DNA from 3 places in the Paenibacillus sp. FSL R5-0887 genome. Region 1 is predicted to be linked to each of the others. Evidence: riboswitches for the same ligand, from Rfam matches in the RefSeq annotation. Region 1 holds a riboswitch; each other region holds the start of a gene.
The links. A riboswitch is a leader RNA that binds a small molecule or an ion and turns the genes downstream of it on or off. The one in region 1 is predicted to bind cyclic di-AMP.
Positions count from the first base shown of each region.

Region 2: another riboswitch for cyclic di-AMP. It lies ahead of MKY14_RS26850 (C40 family peptidase); the one in region 1 lies ahead of MKY14_RS30665 (3D domain-containing protein).
Region 3: another riboswitch for cyclic di-AMP. It lies ahead of MKY14_RS24745 (hypothetical protein); the one in region 1 lies ahead of MKY14_RS30665 (3D domain-containing protein).

Region 1 is NZ_JBBOCE010000003.1:46,228-52,406, reverse strand. It holds gene MKY14_RS30680 (AbrB/MazE/SpoVT family DNA-binding domain-containing protein) at 309-563, opposite strand; gene MKY14_RS30675 (HD domain-containing protein) at 859-2,142, shown strand; gene MKY14_RS30670 (TatD family hydrolase) at 2,194-2,964, shown strand; cyclic di-AMP (ydaO/yuaA leader) riboswitch at 3,163-3,392, shown strand; gene MKY14_RS30665 (3D domain-containing protein) at 3,678-4,844, shown strand; gene rnmV (ribonuclease M5) at 5,021-5,572, shown strand; gene rsmA (16S rRNA (adenine(1518)-N(6)/adenine(1519)-N(6))-dimethyltransferase RsmA) at 5,569-6,179, shown strand, end outside.
Region 2 is NZ_JBBOCE010000002.1:2,033,009-2,039,187, reverse strand. It holds gene MKY14_RS26860 (GNAT family N-acetyltransferase) at 1-122, opposite strand, end outside; gene MKY14_RS26855 (C40 family peptidase) at 312-803, opposite strand; cyclic di-AMP (ydaO/yuaA leader) riboswitch at 809-951, opposite strand; gene MKY14_RS26850 (C40 family peptidase) at 1,314-1,742, opposite strand; cyclic di-AMP (ydaO/yuaA leader) riboswitch at 1,800-1,938, opposite strand; gene MKY14_RS26845 (hypothetical protein) at 2,157-2,987, opposite strand; gene MKY14_RS26840 (M1 family metallopeptidase) at 2,999-5,005, opposite strand; gene MKY14_RS26835 (YwhD family protein) at 5,109-5,615, shown strand; gene MKY14_RS26830 (AbrB/MazE/SpoVT family DNA-binding domain-containing protein) at 5,695-6,168, opposite strand.
Region 3 is NZ_JBBOCE010000002.1:1,550,074-1,556,252, forward strand. It holds gene MKY14_RS24740 (hypothetical protein) at 12-428, opposite strand; cyclic di-AMP (ydaO/yuaA leader) riboswitch at 680-869, opposite strand; cyclic di-AMP (ydaO/yuaA leader) riboswitch at 1,289-1,452, shown strand; gene MKY14_RS24745 (hypothetical protein) at 1,521-2,075, shown strand; gene MKY14_RS24750 (hypothetical protein) at 2,090-2,611, shown strand; gene MKY14_RS24755 (hypothetical protein) at 2,652-3,104, shown strand; gene MKY14_RS24760 (hypothetical protein) at 3,564-3,755, opposite strand; gene MKY14_RS24765 (ABC transporter permease) at 3,787-5,067, opposite strand; gene MKY14_RS24770 (ABC transporter ATP-binding protein) at 5,060-5,962, opposite strand; gene MKY14_RS24775 (ABC transporter ATP-binding protein) at 5,967-6,179, opposite strand, start outside.

The DNA.
Region 1 (6,179 bases):
TGTATTTGTTCGTTTAGTTGTACTTCATACAGTTATAAAGGTGGAAAGGATTGATTTCACGGAGATATAGGAAATATAAGTGTACAAAATACAATTAATTCGTTTAATGGTAAAAAGCATTTAAAATAACTGTAAGAAATACAACTAAGTATTACTAGTTCCGTCTTGAAGCACATTGCCCTTAGGGAGGGGATAACCAGGAGGGCAAACCCAGACATAAAAAATACCTCCCGCGGTCACGGGAGGTCAAGGAGATATGAAAAGGTTAGAATTAACAATTTGATTAGTTCTATTATATACTATTTAATTTAGTTTGTCACAGGGGTAGGGATGGAAGATATGCATTCATGACAAACTATTTTTCCTTTAAAGTAAGTTACGTTCTCAGCGTTGCCACAGAAAATGCAGGCAGGCTCATACTTTTTAAGCATAATCCGTTCGCCATCAACGTAAATTTCCAGTGCGTCCTTTTCGCCAATGCCAAGTGTACGGCGTAATTCAATAGGAATAACAACCCGTCCAAGTTCGTCTACTTTTCTTACAATTCCTGTTGATTTCATCATAACAATCGTTACTCCTCTCAATGTTCCAAAAACGTCATTATTCGACATTGTTCACTGTTTTATGATACTTATAATACCAACGATTCCCAAATCAGTCAACCTTTTTTCATAGGCTGAATAAGAAAATTTCCATAAGAACTTTGAATGTCCCTATAAAAATTAAGAATTACCCTGAAAGCATTTTGTCGATTTACCAAGACCAAAAATGATACTTTTCGACAAAGTACGACATAATTACTTATTATATACTGATATTAGTTAAAATCATATTAAATTATTAGAAGGAGTTGATCTCATGAAGCAGCCGCTCACGGAAGAAAAAGTTTTCAAGGATCCCGTTCATAATTATATTCACGTACAGGATACGATTATTTGGCGACTAATTAATACAAAAGAATTTCAGCGTTTACGCCGGATTCGCCAGTTAGGTACCTCATATCTCACTTTTCATGGTGCAGAGCATAGTCGTTTTTCTCATTCTTTAGGAGTATATGAAATTACACGCAGAATCATTTCGCAATTTGAGCGCAGCGGGTATAAGGATTGGATTCCTGAAGAAAGTTTGCTTACTTTGTGTGCGGCTTTGCTGCATGATTTAGGGCATGGTCCATTTTCACATTCTATAGAAGAAGCTTTTGAAATGAACCATGAGGATTGGACCTGCCGAATTATTTTGGAGGACACGGAGATCACCGAAATATTGCGTGATGTGGAGGAAGATTTTCCTCGTAAAGTAGCCTCAGTTATCTCTAAGACATATGAGCATGAAATTGTTGTCAATTTGGTTTCCAGTCCGCTGGATGCTGATCGTATGGATTATTTGCTGCGTGATGCGTACTATACAGGTGTAAACTATGGAACCATCGATATTGATCGGATTTTGAGAATGCTTCGTCCTTATAATGGGCGGATTGTAGTAAAAGAATCAGGTATGCATGCCATTGAAGATTATTTAATGTCGCGTTATCAAATGTACTGGCAGGTATATTTTCATCCGGTGACGCGCAGCTCTGAAATTATTTTGCGTCAAATCTTCCGTAGAGCTAAAGAATTGTTCCAAGAGGAGTACAAATTTCGCTTTATGATCGCTCCGCTGGAAGATCTCTTTCGAGGAGAAGTAACAGTGAAGCAATATTTAATGCTTGATGAGGCACTGGTACAGACTGCTTTTATGCAATGGACACTTGAAGAAGATGAGTTATTAAGCGACTTGTGTACCCGTTTTATTCATCGTAAACTGTATAAATATGTAGAGATCGAGAATTTGGATACAGATATGATTACGGAAATCCGCAGCAGTTTTGCGGGAGCGGGACTTAACCCAGAATATGACTTAGAGATTGATTATCCGACAGATTTGCCTTATGATGTGTTCCGTCCAGGAGCAGCCTTCGACAATAATCAAATTTTACTGCTTGATCGCAATGAGCAATTGCGGGAAATTTCAGAGGTATCGGATATTGTGCGCTCAATAAGCGGAATTCATCGTGGCAGATATCACCTATATTTCCCACAGGATAAGCTGAAAAAAGCCCTTACACGGTTGCCCTTTTCTGTAGCAGAGATTTTTGCAAAATAATACAAATATTTATGGAACTATTGATAAAAACAACAAGGAGTGAGCTTTAAAATGTATCTGTTCGACACACATACACATTTAGATGCGCCTCAATTCGACGAGGATCGCGAGGAAGTTATAGCTCGTGCAGTAGAGGCCGGAGTTAGCAAGATGATCAATATTGGATTTAATCGGGAAACGATCCCTTCAACGATGAAGCTGGCTGAATCTTATGATTATATTTATGCAGCGGTGGGCTGGCATCCACAGGATGCGATTGATATGAAAGAGGGGGACCTCGATTGGATCGCCTCTCTTTGCAGCCATGAGAAAGTGGTGGCCATCGGAGAGATTGGGTTGGATTATTATTGGGATACCTCTCCCAAGGATGTGCAGCAGGAGGTCTTCCGCAAACAAATTGGACTAGCCCGTGAACTAAAAATGCCAATCTGTATACATGACCGTGATGCCCATGAAGATGTCGTACGGATTTTACGGGAGGAAAAAGCAAATGAAATTGGTGGCGTAATGCATTCTTTCTCAGGCAGCTGGGAAACCGCAAAAATGTGTCTAGACCTAGGATTTCATTTGTCATTTGGAGGACCGATCACGTTCAAAAATGCCAGAGTGCCTAAAGAGGTGCTTGCACAGACGCCATTGGACCGATTATTGATCGAAACAGACGCTCCATATTTGACTCCACACCCCTTCCGAGGCAAGCGAAATGAGAGTGCTCATGTGAAGTTAGTAGCAGAGGCTGCGGCTGAAATTAAAGGGTTAACATGGGAAGAATTGGCTAAAATTACGTATGCGAACGCACTGGAACGATTTGGGATTGTCTGAAAACAGGAGTAAAACGGGTGAAAAATAGAGAATGGCCGATATATTAAACTTTTTTAATATAAAAACGGCTGATTATTACAATATTTTAACCATATATTTGCGTAAACGTGGTTGAATCGTCCTTTACAACATGCATCAAAACAGGATATCATCTTTTCAGTGATGTGAGCTGTTGTTATTGTGACAGCCATTGATTCATGGATCGTCTCGCTGAGTCTCCGTATGGAGAACGGGGGAACCAATATTGAACTGCCGCATGCCTGTATCTTGAATACGACTAGGAATTGCCGCAGAACAATATTTGATTTCTTCACGTGGTCTTTGGGGTGAATTTAAGGGCAACCGCCGTGAGCGGGTGACCTGAAATAGGGCGTCTCTCTTTCGTCCGAACCCGACAGCTAACCCCGTAAGCGCAAGTAAGAGAGGCAACCTCGTGCACAAACATTCCCGCGTATTCTGACATCGGAGAAGCCACGAAAGAGTCCTCAAGAGAACTCTTTTTAGGCTTCTTTATTTTTGAATAAACTGAATGTTGCCCGCATACTGTTATATAACAGGTGTGGGAGTAGCTGTGCCGAGCAGGCGATCCATGAGCAGGAGACGCTAAGTTAATACGTGCGTATCCTGTGACAATCTCAAATAGTTTCGTCAAAGAAATTCAGTCCTCATGATATACAAATTGACGACGAGGCTATGTAAGGAGGATGGAGAGAATGGGCTTATTCCAACCAGAGGTATCCCATGATTCGCAGTCATCCAGCAGGTCTTTCGCATTACGGTGGGAGCAAGTAAATACTCGCGTACTTTTACTTGCAGGTGTGATTTCAATCGCAATCGCGCTGTTAATTCTGCTGTACGTACACGGTCAAAGTAATAAACAATTAGTTTTAGTAATAGACGGGCAAACACAGACACTTGAAACGCGAGAAGCACTTCTTGGTGATGTGTTGGAGAAAGAGCAAATTTCGCTGCAGCCGCATGATGAATTATCTTTAGGTCTGAGTGATGAAATAAAAGACGGTGACCGTGTCGTTATCAATCGTGCGCAGAAATTTAGCCTTACTGCGGACGGAGCAACAAAAACGTTATATACGACCGAAGACACTATCGGTCAAGCGATTGACAAACTGGGTATCAACCTAGAAGGCTATGATAAGATTTTTCCTTCGTTAGACACCACCATCTCTGCTGACATGGAGATTAAGATCGTTCGTATCAACAAGCAAACGGTACAGCGAACAACTAACTTACCTTTCCGTGTTATTAAGACAGCAGATCCCTCCCTTACTGTGGGAACAGTTAGAGTGGCACAGGCAGGCAAACCAGGCGTCATGGTTCAGCATATTGAAAAGATCTATCAAGACGGAGAACTGGCCTCTATGCGCATGATCGGCAAGGAAGTACAAACGGTAACAAAAGATAAGATCATTGCCGTTGGTACTAAAGCACTTCCTAAGCCTACTGTAGTTGCTAAAGCTACAACAACTTCCAAATCAAGCACTACCTCCAAAACGACTAAAGTTAGCGCTAAGACTAAGAACGTCACAAGCAAGGCTGGCGTAGACTTTGAGTACAAGAAGATGATTAAGAACGTCTCCATGACAGCTTATTCGTCAGAAGAGCCAGGGATAGGTACTAAAACTGCCTCCGGAACACGCGTAACGGAAGGTCGTACAATTGCAGTAGATCCGAATGTAATTCCTATTGGCTGGTGGGTTTATATCGATGGGCTTGGATTCCGCCGTGCAGAGGATACTGGCGGTGCCATTAAAGGCAATAAAGTGGATGTCTATTATGATTCCCTGAGCCATGCTCGTAATTTCGGCCGTAAATCACGTACCGTTTATGTGATTGGACCTGTGAAACCAGAGCTTAACTAGAACTGAAGCTTTTGCAAAAAATCCTTTGATAAGCTATAGTGATGATAACCGTTAAGGAACGCTGGATGATCATTTCGTTGATCGCAGAGCAACCGCTCATCACTTATACATTCTTTAACCAAAAGAAGAGGAGCGAATCCTCTTCTTTTTGCTTTTTTTGGAAGGAGTCAAGAAATATGATTAAGGAATTAATCGTCGTTGAAGGCAAAAGCGATACCGTAGCCATTAAGCGTGCTGTAGAAGCGGATACCATTGAGACAGGCGGCTCTGCTGTAAACCGGACTGTAATTGCTAAGATCGCGCTTGCTATGGAACGTAGAGGGGTTATTATTCTTACGGACCCGGACCATGCTGGGGAGCGAATTCGTAAAATCGTTTCAGCGAAGGTGCCGGGCTGCAAGCATGCTTTTATTCCAGAGAAGGACGCAACTCGAAAAGGGGATATCGGTGTAGAGAATGCATCGCCAGAGGCGATTCGTCATGCGCTGCGTAATGTACATACCTCTTTTGAAGGAGCACCTGCTTTGATTGGTATTGATGATCTTATGGCCGCTGGAATGCTTGTACACCCTCGGGCTGCTGAAAGACGTATGGCACTTGGTAATTTGCTTGGAATCGGATATTGTAACGGCAAACAGCTGTACAAGCGGCTGGCGATGTTTGGGATTACGCGGGAGGAATTTGCCGGGGCTCTCGCCCAAATTGATCAGGGAGGCATTACTTCATGAGTGGTAGAGAGGAAATTTCGACTCCAAAACGGACCAAAGAGATTATTCAACGTTATGGATTCAAGTTCAAGAAAAGCCTGGGACAGAATTTTTTGATTGATCAGAATATTTTGGACAAGATTGTAGACGCTGCTGGACTAGATAGCGATTCTGGGGCGCTGGAGATCGGGCCGGGAATTGGAGCGCTGACGGAGCGTCTGGCACTAACAGCGGGTGCTGTAACTGCCGTAGAGATTGACCGTAGACTGATTCCAATATTAAAAGACGTACTTTCCCCCTATCCCCATGTTAAGGTTCGTAACGATGATGTCCTCAATGTGAACTTGCAGGAAATGTTCAAGGAAGATTTCACCACTGTGAACAAGGTCAGTGTGGTTGCTAACCTGCCTTATTATGTGACTACTCCGATTCTGATGAAGCTGCTCGAAGAGAAGCTTCCCCTTGATAACATCGTTGTAATGATTCAGAAGGAGGTTGCGGAGCGTATGGCTGCATCTCCAGGTGGAAAGGAATACGGAAGTCTTAGCATTGCCGTGCAGTACTACAGCGAGCCTGAGCTCGTCTGTATCGTGCCACGTACGGTATTCATCCCTCAACCTAATGTGGA
Region 2 (6,179 bases), on a different contig from region 1:
ATCTGCTCCCACGGCATCCAGCCATAAATATTATATGGGGGCGTATAGCTCCACTTACAAATAGCTTCTCCGTGAATTGCCTCCATAGGAACAACATGAAAAGTTACCGAGGGATTTATCATAAAGTCAACGATCTCCTTTCACGAGGACATTGCTATATTACTAATTATATACAAAATGGGGGAGGTTCGACTCAGAAACTTTATATGAGAGGAATGTTTTACAAATTATGAGAGGGGTAAATAAGTAATAAGACAAAAAAACAAGCTCTCCTCCAAGAGTTACCTTGGAAAAGAGCCTATGTACGTTACTTATTGAACATCATCATTGTCTTCCGATTCAGCAGCAACCGATTGGTAAGCGTCTGTGCTCATAATGCGCTTAGCACCAACGTAGCGTTTCACGTAGTAGCTATCACTCAGAGAGCTAATCGTAACACCGCGTGAGGTAGAAGCGTGTGCGAACTTACCTTCACCGACATAAATGCCGACATGGGAGACACCTTTGCCACTTGTATTGAAGAATACAAGATCTCCGGCTCTTATATCATCACGGGAGATTGCTGTGCCCATTTGATATTGGGAACCTGATTGGTGTGGAAGGTTAATGCCAATCTTATCAAACACATACATTGTAAATCCGGAGCAATCAAATCCGTTAGTGGATATACCGCCGGATACGTATTTAGTACCGATGGCCTTGTCAATCACTTTATCCATTTTGGAATCTGCGAAAGCGCTTCCTGCTCCGATGGTGAGGATGATGGAAAAGCTTAGTACTGCTGCTGCTAACTTCTTCTTCAAAAGTGTATACCCCTTCCAAATGCCTACGAGGTTAGCTTAAGGGTTCGGTTGAAGGTCCCCTATGACCCCTCTATATAATGGAGGTCAATTCACCCAAAGTTGGTTCCCCCGTTTTCCTAATAGTTAGGAAACTCGGCTCATACTGTTGATTAGGATTAGCTTGTAATCAATACATGACAAAACCTTTGTAAATAACAACTTAATGATTACAAAAATGTTACTAAAATCTCACTGCGCTAATTGTAACAAACAGAAAGCCGCTTGGCAATCGTTTTTAACATATTAATGCAGAAAAATTGGCATTTTTACGGTAGAAAGGCATATGTAAGCGTTAATAATGACCTAATTTTTAATATAATTGCAATTTTTATCAAATAAACGTGTTTCAATTGGGCTCTATTAGTGTAAAAATATATTATGGAAAAAAGAAAAACCCGAATTTGATTACGGGAATAATCAGATTCAGGTTCATATAGTTGTAATTATGAGGTTATAGTTGTGAGGAAGGTTTCAATCGAAGGCTACAGCTTGATAAGCTGAAGTACTCATTACTCTTTTAGCGCCAACATAACGATTGGCCCAGTAGGCCTGACTGAGTGAAGTGATGGTCACTCCACGCGAAGAGGACGATTGTGCGAATTTTCCGTTTCCAACATAAATGCCGACATGGGATACTCCATTGCCAAGTGTGTTAAAGAACACTAGATCACCAGAACGCAGATTGCTTTTGGATACAGCAGTTCCAACGCTATATTGAGCTTTTGATGTACGAGGTAAAGTAAGACCCACATTCTTGAATACATATTTTGTAAATCCAGAGCAATCAAATCCGGCAGTGCTTGTACCTCCGGTTTTATAGGCAACTCCAATAGTCTTTGAGATTACAGTGTCCATCTTAGAGTCGGCAAAGGCGCTTCCTCCACCAATAGATAATGCCATTACAAGTCCTAGCGCCGCAGCGACGCATTTTTTTCTTAAATTATGTCTTTTCAAAAGATGTACTCCTTCCAAGGCCTGCGAGGTTAGCTTAAGGGTTCGGTAGAAGATTCCCTATGATCCCTGTAAAGCGAGATCAATTCACCCAAAATATGGTTCCCCCACTTCCCGGTGCAAAGGAATTAGGCGTGTTAAGCACCAAGAGAATGACGTTTCGACAGTTACACTTACGATAAATACATTTAGTTATGTAGGAATCGTTTCAATTGATTACAAAATTGTTACTAATAGCACAGGACTTATTGTAACAGAGCTTTTATGATTTTGCAAATACTCTTAAGTTATCCGTAATGAGAAAAAGTCCCAGCTCCTGAATACAGGAATTGGGACCTTTTTATTATGTCAAATAAGGTTAATTTATTGTGGAAATGCTTTGCTACACCATAGATGATATTGTGCAGAGATTCCCCACATTTTTAAGAGCGTAGAAGGTAGTGGTGAGATTTGCCGTATTATAAGTGCCGGCAGGCCGGGACAGAACAGACCCGTCAGTCCGCACACTAGCAGTAAGAGCAAGCCTCCCGCACCAAGTACAATGGAAACACCTATAGCAGGAATCAGTGACCGCAAGCAGATGAACAGTGAGGAGAACATTCCTGTACCGCCGGTGTAACCAAACTGCATATATAGAAGAAACAGGCGCACGATAAAAATATATATAAGCCATGCCAATACGTATGGTACTAAATGAAGTAACAAAGTGTAGTTAAACAAAGAGGATAAGAACAGCCCGTACATTTTTGGAGCAAGCCAGTAAAGCGGCAGCAGGGTCAGCACCCATTCGATTAGGCTAAAGACTAAGACAGGTAGTCCATAGATCTTCATGCCGGGGAAAAAGAACAGCCCGCGCTCGCCCTTTCGCTCCTGGTGCAGCTCATGCAGCAATCCTGCCCTTATGAAAGGAGAAAGCAGAAGTCGCAAGACAACAAGTCCTAGAAGCATCCATAACCAAGTGCGTATCGTAGGGTCAGTATTCAAGCTGAACTGTCCCTCGATATAATACAACAGTCTGCCCATACCGCTGCCGCCGGCGTCTTTATCTGGATAGCGCAGTAGAATTGGAATAATGGCAGATCGGATGAAACCATACATAAAGTAGCCCCAGAGCAGTCGGTAGATGAAGAGCAGAATTAAAATATAAAATTGCTCCTTCATGCTTTGCCAGCCGCGGGTTATCGATGTTCTCACAATCATTCACCTCACCAGACAAGAGTTCCGAGCACGGTTTCAAGTAGTTTAGTTACACTTAACGTCCAGCGAGAGAGCGTCTTGGGCTCTATTTCCGCCAGCCTAAAGTTGTTTAAATGTTTGCTCTCCAATAAGATGGAATGCTCAGGGTCAATCTCAGCAGAGAGAAGAGGCTTATCGCTTAACAATTGAAACGTAGTCTCTGCTCCTTCACCGTTCCAGACCCGCTGCACCGAAGAGCTGTCGGCGAATGTGAATTTCACGGGAACATCAACGTAATGGCTCCCTTTATTTGAAATCTTCACTAATGATTCGTAGCTTTGAGCATCGCCGCTGTTATTTTTTTTAAAAGTAATCGTATCTACTGAGAAGTCAGGCGCACCATCACCATAAATGTAATCATCGAAATAGGCCTGCCATGATTTTTTGGTTACCTTCTCAACGACTTTCTGAAAATCTGACGTAGCGGGATGCTGGAAACGGAACTTACGAGCGTAGGAGGACATGATGTTGTTCATTGCTTTGGTACCTACCTGGCGTTCGATATCTTTAAGTACAAGCTTGCCGCGGATATAAACATTTCGGCTATAGGAATCCGCCCCTGCATATTTCCACGTTTCCAGATTTAACGGCTCAGGTATAGTTACCAGGCTGGCCTGTAAAGGCAAATTAGACTTGATACCGTATTCTTGTTCCATAAGTCTGTCTTCGGCATAGGAAGTAAAGCTTTCATCCAGCCAGGCCTCCTCGAATTCATTGCTGGCTACCATACCGTAGAAGTATTGATGGCCGATCTCATGAATGACGGTTCTTTCAAGTGAGGTATCTGGAGAAGAATCCGCGGCCCCAAAGGCTGTAATAAGGGTAGGATATTCCATTCCTCCCGCGCCGTTTCCCTCCTTAGGTGGGACGATAATAGACAGCGTAGAGTAGGGATAAGGGCCATACCATTTGCTGAAGTAGGTCAGGGCAGCCTTGGCAGCTTGAAGGTAACGCTCTTGTAAGTCTTTGTGCAGTGGGTCGAGATACACCTTAATTCGTACTCCAGGCACTTCCGGCGTAGAGAAAGCTTCCTCTGCTACTGTAAAATCAGGGGATGCAGCCCAAGCGAAGTCGTGGACATCATCGGCGTAGAACTGATATATTTTTTGATCTTGTTTGAGCTTGGCATTTTTTACAGGAAATCCGGTCGCAGCCACCGTATAGTTGGAAGGAACGGCAATCGTTACATTAAAGATGCCAAAATCACTGTAAAACTCAGAGGTCCCGTGATACTGATGCAGGTCCCAGCCTTCTTCTTTAACTCCGCGTGTGCCCTTAGGCTCGTATACACTAAGCTTAGGGAACCATTGCCCAGCCATAACGAAGTTACCTGAAGCACCCATGCGAGCAAAGATTTTGGGCAGCTGGACTTCATACTGAAGCTTAAGTGTTACACTTTCCCCACCATTAACAGGCTGAGGAAGATGTACCTTTAGAAGCGTCTTATCGTTGATATTGCCGTCATCAGGTTGAACATATTGCACTCTTTGCATTAGCGAAGTTCCCTCTGTCGTGCGCAGATCGGTCAGCGTCATATTTCCGAAGCCGTTCTCAGGCATGCTGTCGCCTCTGAGCGTCCCCCCGGATTCCTTCATAAAGGTGGTATCTGATGAGGCAAATGCATTTGGATACATGTGAAAATATAAATCACTTACTGGCTTTACTCCGGGGTGTGTCCAGGTTACTGTCTCAGAAGCTTTTAAGGTTTCTGTGTCAGGAACAAGCTGGACATCAATGTGATACTCGACTACCCGCTGGCTTAAAGCCTCCTCTGCCGGGACAGGCGCGCTCTCAGGCAATACCTGCTGTGGTACGGCTGCAGGCGCTGTGCCGCTGGAGGACTTGGCCTCTTTTGAAGCAAAGCTAGTAACAGAAGCTGTTGAGCTATCCCCTGAAAAGGCCCATATTCCTCCTCCCAGCAGCGCGAGGATGGCCAGGGTCGCAAAGATGATGTACTTTAATGACAGTGACTTCATAGTGTGATTCCTCCCGTGACAAGCATCTACGGGATGTATATGTTTGCAATCGCCGCATTATTAGCTAAAATTAAATTATTCGTAAGAGGAAGGGTGTGCACTCGTGGACAACATACAACCGGAGGGCAAGAAACAGATTGCCTTAAATATTGTGAACGCTAAAAGTAAACATAAAGGCTTTGGAGCAGGCTCTATAGATCTCAACAACGTTTCACCTGTCATTATTGATGGTGATGTGGCGGTTATTGATATCGGTGCCATGCATGCCAAGAGCAAGGTGGAAAAAGGAATTAAATTTTCCATGAATCGTGAAGATGTACCGAATGGAAGACAGGTTTGGGTGGTATGGGTAGCGGTAGACCGTACATTGGAAGCTCAATTTTATGGTGGAATCACAGCCTGTGAAATGTGGATTGATACAGAAGCGCGCCGCGGATGGAAAATTCTTGCCGAGCATGTCAATAAGCTGGATGCAGCTCTTAAACGCAAGATCGATGTGGCAGGGCTTGGAGCCATTGAGAAGTCGGCTCTCAAATCCCTTCTGATCTCTCATAATGAAGCATGGTGGAATGCATCCTCAGATGAGCTTAAAGCTGCACTGACTGAATAGTATAGGAGCCTCCAGAAGGGTTATCCGATATAAAAAAAGCTTCGACCTCCGGAAATAGGAGCGTCGAAGCTTTTTTAATTTATGATTTGCTTGTACTGCTAAGCTTGCGTTTGAGCTGACTCACTCTGGCTTGGCTAATCCCGAGGATTTCTGCAAGTTCTTTTTGGTTGGCATAGGGATGATCTTCAATAGCTTGTTCCAGACGTTGGCACATTTCCTCTGTCTTCGACTTTCGGATGCTGGTGTTGTGCTCTGGTGCCTCAACAACAAAATCCTCACGTGACTCTGGCAATTGAGACATGCGTTCAGGATCGACAATTTCTTTTAGACAGCTGCTACAAATAAACTGCTCTTTATAGTAGGTGACATGGTCGTGGCTTCTGCAAAATGTACACTCTGTCGAGGTGTACTTCCTAAGGACGATGATTTTTTCGTCTAAAACAAAAAATTCGATAGGATCACCAATGTCGATATTACGCGTCATACGGATTTCTGCGGGAACCACAATTCTCCCAAGACTGTCTAAACTCCGGATCATGCCTGTATCCTTCATCCCATGTCCCT
Region 3 (6,179 bases), on a different contig from region 1:
CACTCCTTCCATTATCCTTGATGAGGTGATCTATCGATTAGAAAATCAGCATCACCACTATGGGAATAGATTACATAGCTCGCACCAAGTCTTTTATAGACCAATCTAGGATTTATTGAACTTGTAATCACAAAAATCGGCTGTGTCGTCCAGGTACGGCACATCTGAATATAGCGGCAGCAAAGCGGAAAGCTGCTCTCAAACAGATATACCCTGCCTACCGGGAACGATGGGCGAAACCAAGTGCTCTGATGGCGGGTATCCACAAGAATAACCTGCTCAATCCCGAGCTCCTCAAGTAAAGCTTTCTCAGCCACATTGTTGGTTAATCCCGCCATCTTAATACCCCTGAACTTCAGAAGTTTAATGAAATGTTCTCCCGCCTTTGTAGGCGCACATACAAGCACATATTCATTCTGATCCGTCATCTTTTTTTCTCCTCCTGCTCATTTACAACAAGGAGGCAACGAAAATCTCCGAAAGGATGTTGACCTATCGTCATTTTCGGGCACAACCTAAAGCTCGGTTGTGTCACGTCATTAGACGCTGCCTTACAAATACCGCTAATGATGAATTTAGCGACCTCTTAGGGGAGGCCTCCATAAATGCTTTGCTTCTAAGAGCACAGCAAAAAGCCACAAAGGATCTCCTCTGTGGCTCGCTAGCGGTCACATTGCACTCATCCTCTCTCCATACGCTTACGAGGTTAGCTGTCGGATTCGGGCGGTGAGAGTCGCCCTACCTGTATAGATGCGAGCTCACTCACACCCTCTACAGGATTCACCCCATAATCGGCTTCCGACTCTCACATCGGCTGCCGATTGTTGGTTCCCCCGCTTTCCTTATCGGAAATTAAGCGGATCAAATATTCGATTGTCGTTGAAACAGGAGTAATCATACTCTTATGCACGAAGACTTGTAAAACCTGAATGATGCCAAAATAATGCAAATTAAAAACTATTTTCCCATTAGATAGCGCTTACTTGATATCTAATCTCTCTATATCTCTTGTTTACTCGAGTTTGGAGCGTTTAATCGCTATCTATAACCCATGTGATTTTATTCACCTTTTTAGAGCGAAAATACTGCAAATTCCCATTATAGGTAGAAACGCAAGAAGCTGAGGCTGAACGAGAAAGAGGCGCGATAACACGCCATAAATACCTATTTACCTCGTTTTTCAGTCGTAGTCGGCAGGATATGGTTAAAATTGCTCTAAAAGAACATTTTCCGTTTTTTACAGAAAATCTTGAAAAGAGTATGATTCGGGTTGAATCCAATTCATGAAAAACAATCAACGCTGAGTTCCTGCATTGCAGGGAACGGGGGAACCATCAGGCCACCTGGCCTACTTGGGGTGAATCCAAAGGAGACTGCATAAGTCTCAATAGGTAGGGCGACTCTCACCGTCCGAATCCGACAGCTAACCTCGTAAGCGTAAAGAGAGAGACCCTTGATCCGCCACGCTTTGGCCCAGGTATATCTGCCTGTAATCCAAAACCGCAGCAGAGGTCCTCCTCTTGCTGCGGTTTTTGCGTTACCTGAGCTTATTAGGTGATAGCACGCTGGATGGGGTGAATGTTTTGAAGCACTATTATTTAGGGATACATCAAGGGCTGCTTGAGCCGATAAGTCTAAATTACGTTTGTTTCGGGGCCTTGTGGTTCGAAGAACATAATCACAGGTACATTGTAGGCTATGCATTTGGCCAGAACCAGATCCAAGCCCTTCGCCAGTTCAGCACACCTTCTTCTTGTAAAGACTGTTTAGACTCTAAGATTGTATATGAGATATATAAAAAAATTCGAGAACAACAGCAGCAGCAGGATTGGTCATCACACCAAAAGCTCCCGTGGTTTACAGCCTTCAAGGAGCCTTGGAAAGATGTAAGCGCCGGTTGGTATGTCTTGAGATCCCGCAGCACCTTTCCCTTACATCTATCTGTTATACGAAAAGAGAAGTTCCGACTATGGCTAGAGCATACCGCAGTCTGTGAGAATAAAATGGAAATGCTCGCTTGTGTAGAAAAGGCTAGTGTCACTCATCATGTAGACTTAAAGCTTTTGGAAATCTAAGGAGGAACCCTACTATGGACCAGCGCAGACTATCCCGCATTGAAGTATTTGTATTGGATGAACCCGAGCCTATTCACTATGGAATGGAAGGGGCTGAAGGCTGCCGTTATGGTATTCTGAAGCTCACCTGTAAGGGAGGCTGCAGTTGGGGGGCTTGTCTGATCTCTGCCAACACCAAAAATTTCGATCTCATTAAATGGAGTTCTTTTTTACGGGCTATCTGTCATTGCCGTCTTGAGGAAGCGCTGGATAAGGTCCGTCGCGAAGGTTCAGATTGGGAGCAGGTTAAGCTTGAGCTAGTTCAGGGTGCTTTGCAGGATTTAAAGGCCAAGCTCCAGGGTAAATCCTTGGCAGGGCATATTCAGCAAGGGCGTCTGTACAGTGTTGCAGCAGGGGGGAGCAATTCCAGAAGTGAACGGCTCTACTACAAACCTTCCAAAGCTTTATCCAGTGCCTCCCAGCAGAAACACAGTTGCCCGGAACCAGACACCGCCGATCTCATCAATAAATCCATCTCTTACTTTTCTATATTATAGATTCAAGCAAATCTCTCAATCTGAAAGGATCGTGTTCACCATGCCTGACCCCTTACCTCCCGAGTCCACCTACAGTACTAAATTTGCAGAGTGTGTTCAAAAGTATACTAATGAAGTCTACGTACTTAGTTCCATGTTGTTAGAACAATCTAATGAGGCAGACAAGATTACTATCCGCACCTTCACAGAGCTTCATAAAATATATCGTCAGGATGATTTCGATCCTCAGTTATTCTCTATCCACGCTTACCGCACTTGTATTCGCCAGTGTGCTGATTCTTTTGCCCGGCGCTCGCTTCTATCGGCTAAGGCATTACCTTGGGAGGAACAGCTTGTGAAGGTCATGTGGTACGGTCTAAAGCTGCCTCTTTCTCAAATAAGCATTATTCTGCAAAAAAGTGTTCCCGCACTGAAAACACAGCTTAGAGCTGTACGGGAGCAGATGACCACCCAAACGGATATACTAACGAGCGCAAATCTTTCTATAATTTAGTCACTGACTAGAATTCAGACAATCTTTAAGCGCATGAAGCATCTAACGGACTCAGGAGCCTTTAATTGAAGCTTTTCCACAAATATGGCCGGCGTTCGGACTCCAGTAGAAATCCCGAGCGATGAACGTCTTGGATCGTCTTAAAGCAAGCCCTAATCATCTTCCACCAAGGCTTACGGACCCAGATGACGTTACTTACACGTTTATCGCCTTTTGAGCATAGTATCGGACTCCAGTGCAACTATTTGGTTAAAAGAGCTACTAATTCACCATTTTTCATGCCAATAGCGACTATAGTGTCCGATATCTTGCTAAATCTCGATGATTGTTGCATTTAAGTGCTGCTGGGTCCGTTAGCTATATCAGCTCGTATACAAAGAGATTGCCAACTCAAAAACGGGGATATCCCAACAACCATAAATGGTTGTTAGGATACCCCCGAAAATTCAGTTCCTACTATTACACTTTACTCTTACGCGCCTTACCGTACATCCACAATCCTGCCAACATCCCCACTATAGCAACACCAGTCAATACGCCTTGAACGAAATCCATAAAAGTGGAGCCATCCGGAAGCATTCTACTAACCGTAGCCAGCGATACCGAACTCATTAAAAGCATAATGGTATATTGTTCGCTTGTAGACATCATTAGCACTCCTTAAAAGTTATATGAGGTCTTCTTAGATCTTGTAAGCTTTCATTGCTTTTCTGATTTCTTTAATACTTGGGCGTTTGCCGTACATCAGTACGCCGGTACGATAGATCTTGGCTGCCAGCCATCCGAAGATGAAGGTAGTCACAAGCAGGATCAGCAGCGATACAATGACTTGCCAGATCGCCACCTCGCCGACACCAATTCGGAGCAGCATCGTCAATGGTGAGGTGAAAGGCACATAACTCGCTATCTTAACCACTAGAGTATCTGCATTGGAGATACTGAACAGTGGAACATAGAACGCTACGAAGCCTAACATCATGATTGGCATTACCGCCTGACCGAGATCCTCCGTACGGCTGACAATCGAACCTACAGCCGCATACATCAAGGCATAGAGGAAGTAACCTAATACGTACAAGACAAATCCATAGAGCAGCAAGTTAATATTGAGCTGGCCTAAATCGAGATCAAAATCAGCCAATACAGTCGCATTATGCGGGAGCGTCAAATTGACGACGATCGCTGCGACAAAGATCCCAATTTGCAATATTCCTACTAGGAAAACACCGATAACTTTACCGAACATTTGCGCTAAAGGTGAGGCACTTGTAATCAGAATCTCCATAATCCGCGAGCTTTTCTCAGAAGTTATCTCTGCGGCAATCATGTTGCCTGTCATCATAATGGACATAAAGAACAACATAAGCATGGCATATACGATAATGTAGTTAATGGCTGGAGTGTCCTCCTGAGAGCTTTCACTGCCACCGCCTGCGTTAAGCTGTTGTGTAGTAATCTGCACAGGCGTTGACATTGCAGCAATCTGTTCAGAGGTCAGCTTGTCGCCAACGATGAATTGTGTGTTTGCTTGCTGAAGTGCATTTTGGAGATAAACTTGCACATCTCCGTTTAGTTCCCCATCATTACTATGATAAGTAACGGGTGGAAGCCCTTCACCAGTAGGTTCCGCAAAAGTAACATAACCTTCTACGGTCTCTTCATCTAATGCTTTCTTTAACTCGGCATCCTCCGCAGAAGCATATTGTACTATCTTAGCCTGTGGCATGCCCTCTGGCGCAGTATAAGCCTTCAACAATTCTGCAACCTGATTTCCCTCTTCAGCAATCACAGCAATTTGAGTAACTTCACTTTTGGCCGAATCACCCTTAAACTGATCGATGATATAGGGAAGATTCATCCCTATGCTGAGCAATAATACTAGAATCAAAGTAGTAATCATAAATGATTTCGTTCTAACTTTATTTTTAAAGGTAAAGCCGATAATTGTCCCCATCTTATTCATTAGATTCACCCACCGCTCTGATAAAGATTTGGTTTAACGTAGGTTCCTTGATTTCAAAATGCTCCACTTCACCCTGTGCTATCGCCTGCTGTAAAATACGCTGTGCTGCACCGATCTCACTGATCGATAACAGATACCCACGCTCCAGCCGTTTAACTGCTGTAACACCTGCGATGGACTCCAGACCTTTTACCTCATTAGCTGTACGCAGCAATACTTCTTCCCGCGGGTAGCCATTCTTGATCGTGCGGATATCCCCTTGAACGACCGTATTGGATCGATCGAGAATCGTAATGTTACGGCATAGCTCTTCCACATGCTCCATCCGGTGCGTAGAGAAGAGGATACTTGTTCCCGAATCACGTAATTCTTTGACCGTATCTTTCAGCAGCTCCACGTTTACTGGATCCAGCCCGCTGAAAGCTTCATCTAGAATCAGAATCTGCGGCTTATGAACGACAGCGGCGATAAAGCCCATTTTTTGCTGATTTCCTTTGGAAAGCTCTTCTATTTTTTTATTGTAATAATCCGGAACCTCGAATCGATCCAGCCAATAGCGCAAGCTCTTATCTGCATCACTAGCTGACATCCCACGCAGGCGGGCCAAGTAAACGATTTGATCGCTGATCTTCACCTTAGGATATAGTCCACGTTCTTCGGGCAGATAACCCATAAGTTGCTGCAGTTCACTGTTGAAAGGTTTTCCGTTATACAAAATCTTGCCCTCATCAGGGTAGATTAGGCCGAGCACCATACGCATCGTGGTTGTTTTCCCCGCGCCGTTCGCCCCCAGTAATCCGTAAATTTCCCCTTTACCTACGGTTAGGTTAATTCCGTTTACTGCGGTTTTTTCTCCATATTGCTTAACTACACTTTCCAGCTTTAAGGCTTCCATTTCTCTAGTCCCCTCTCTTGTGGTCAATTAGAATAGGACGATGACCCTGTGTCCATAAACTTAATATTTCGTCCAGCTCCAAACTGCGGCTCTTGATAACCTTTACGCCCAAGTCATGAATGCGTTTCTCGTTTTCAGAAAATTGTTCTATGATAAAAGAAGCTACACCCGGTGTATCCATGGTAAAGTGCAAGCCTCCTGGCAACTCAGCCGATAA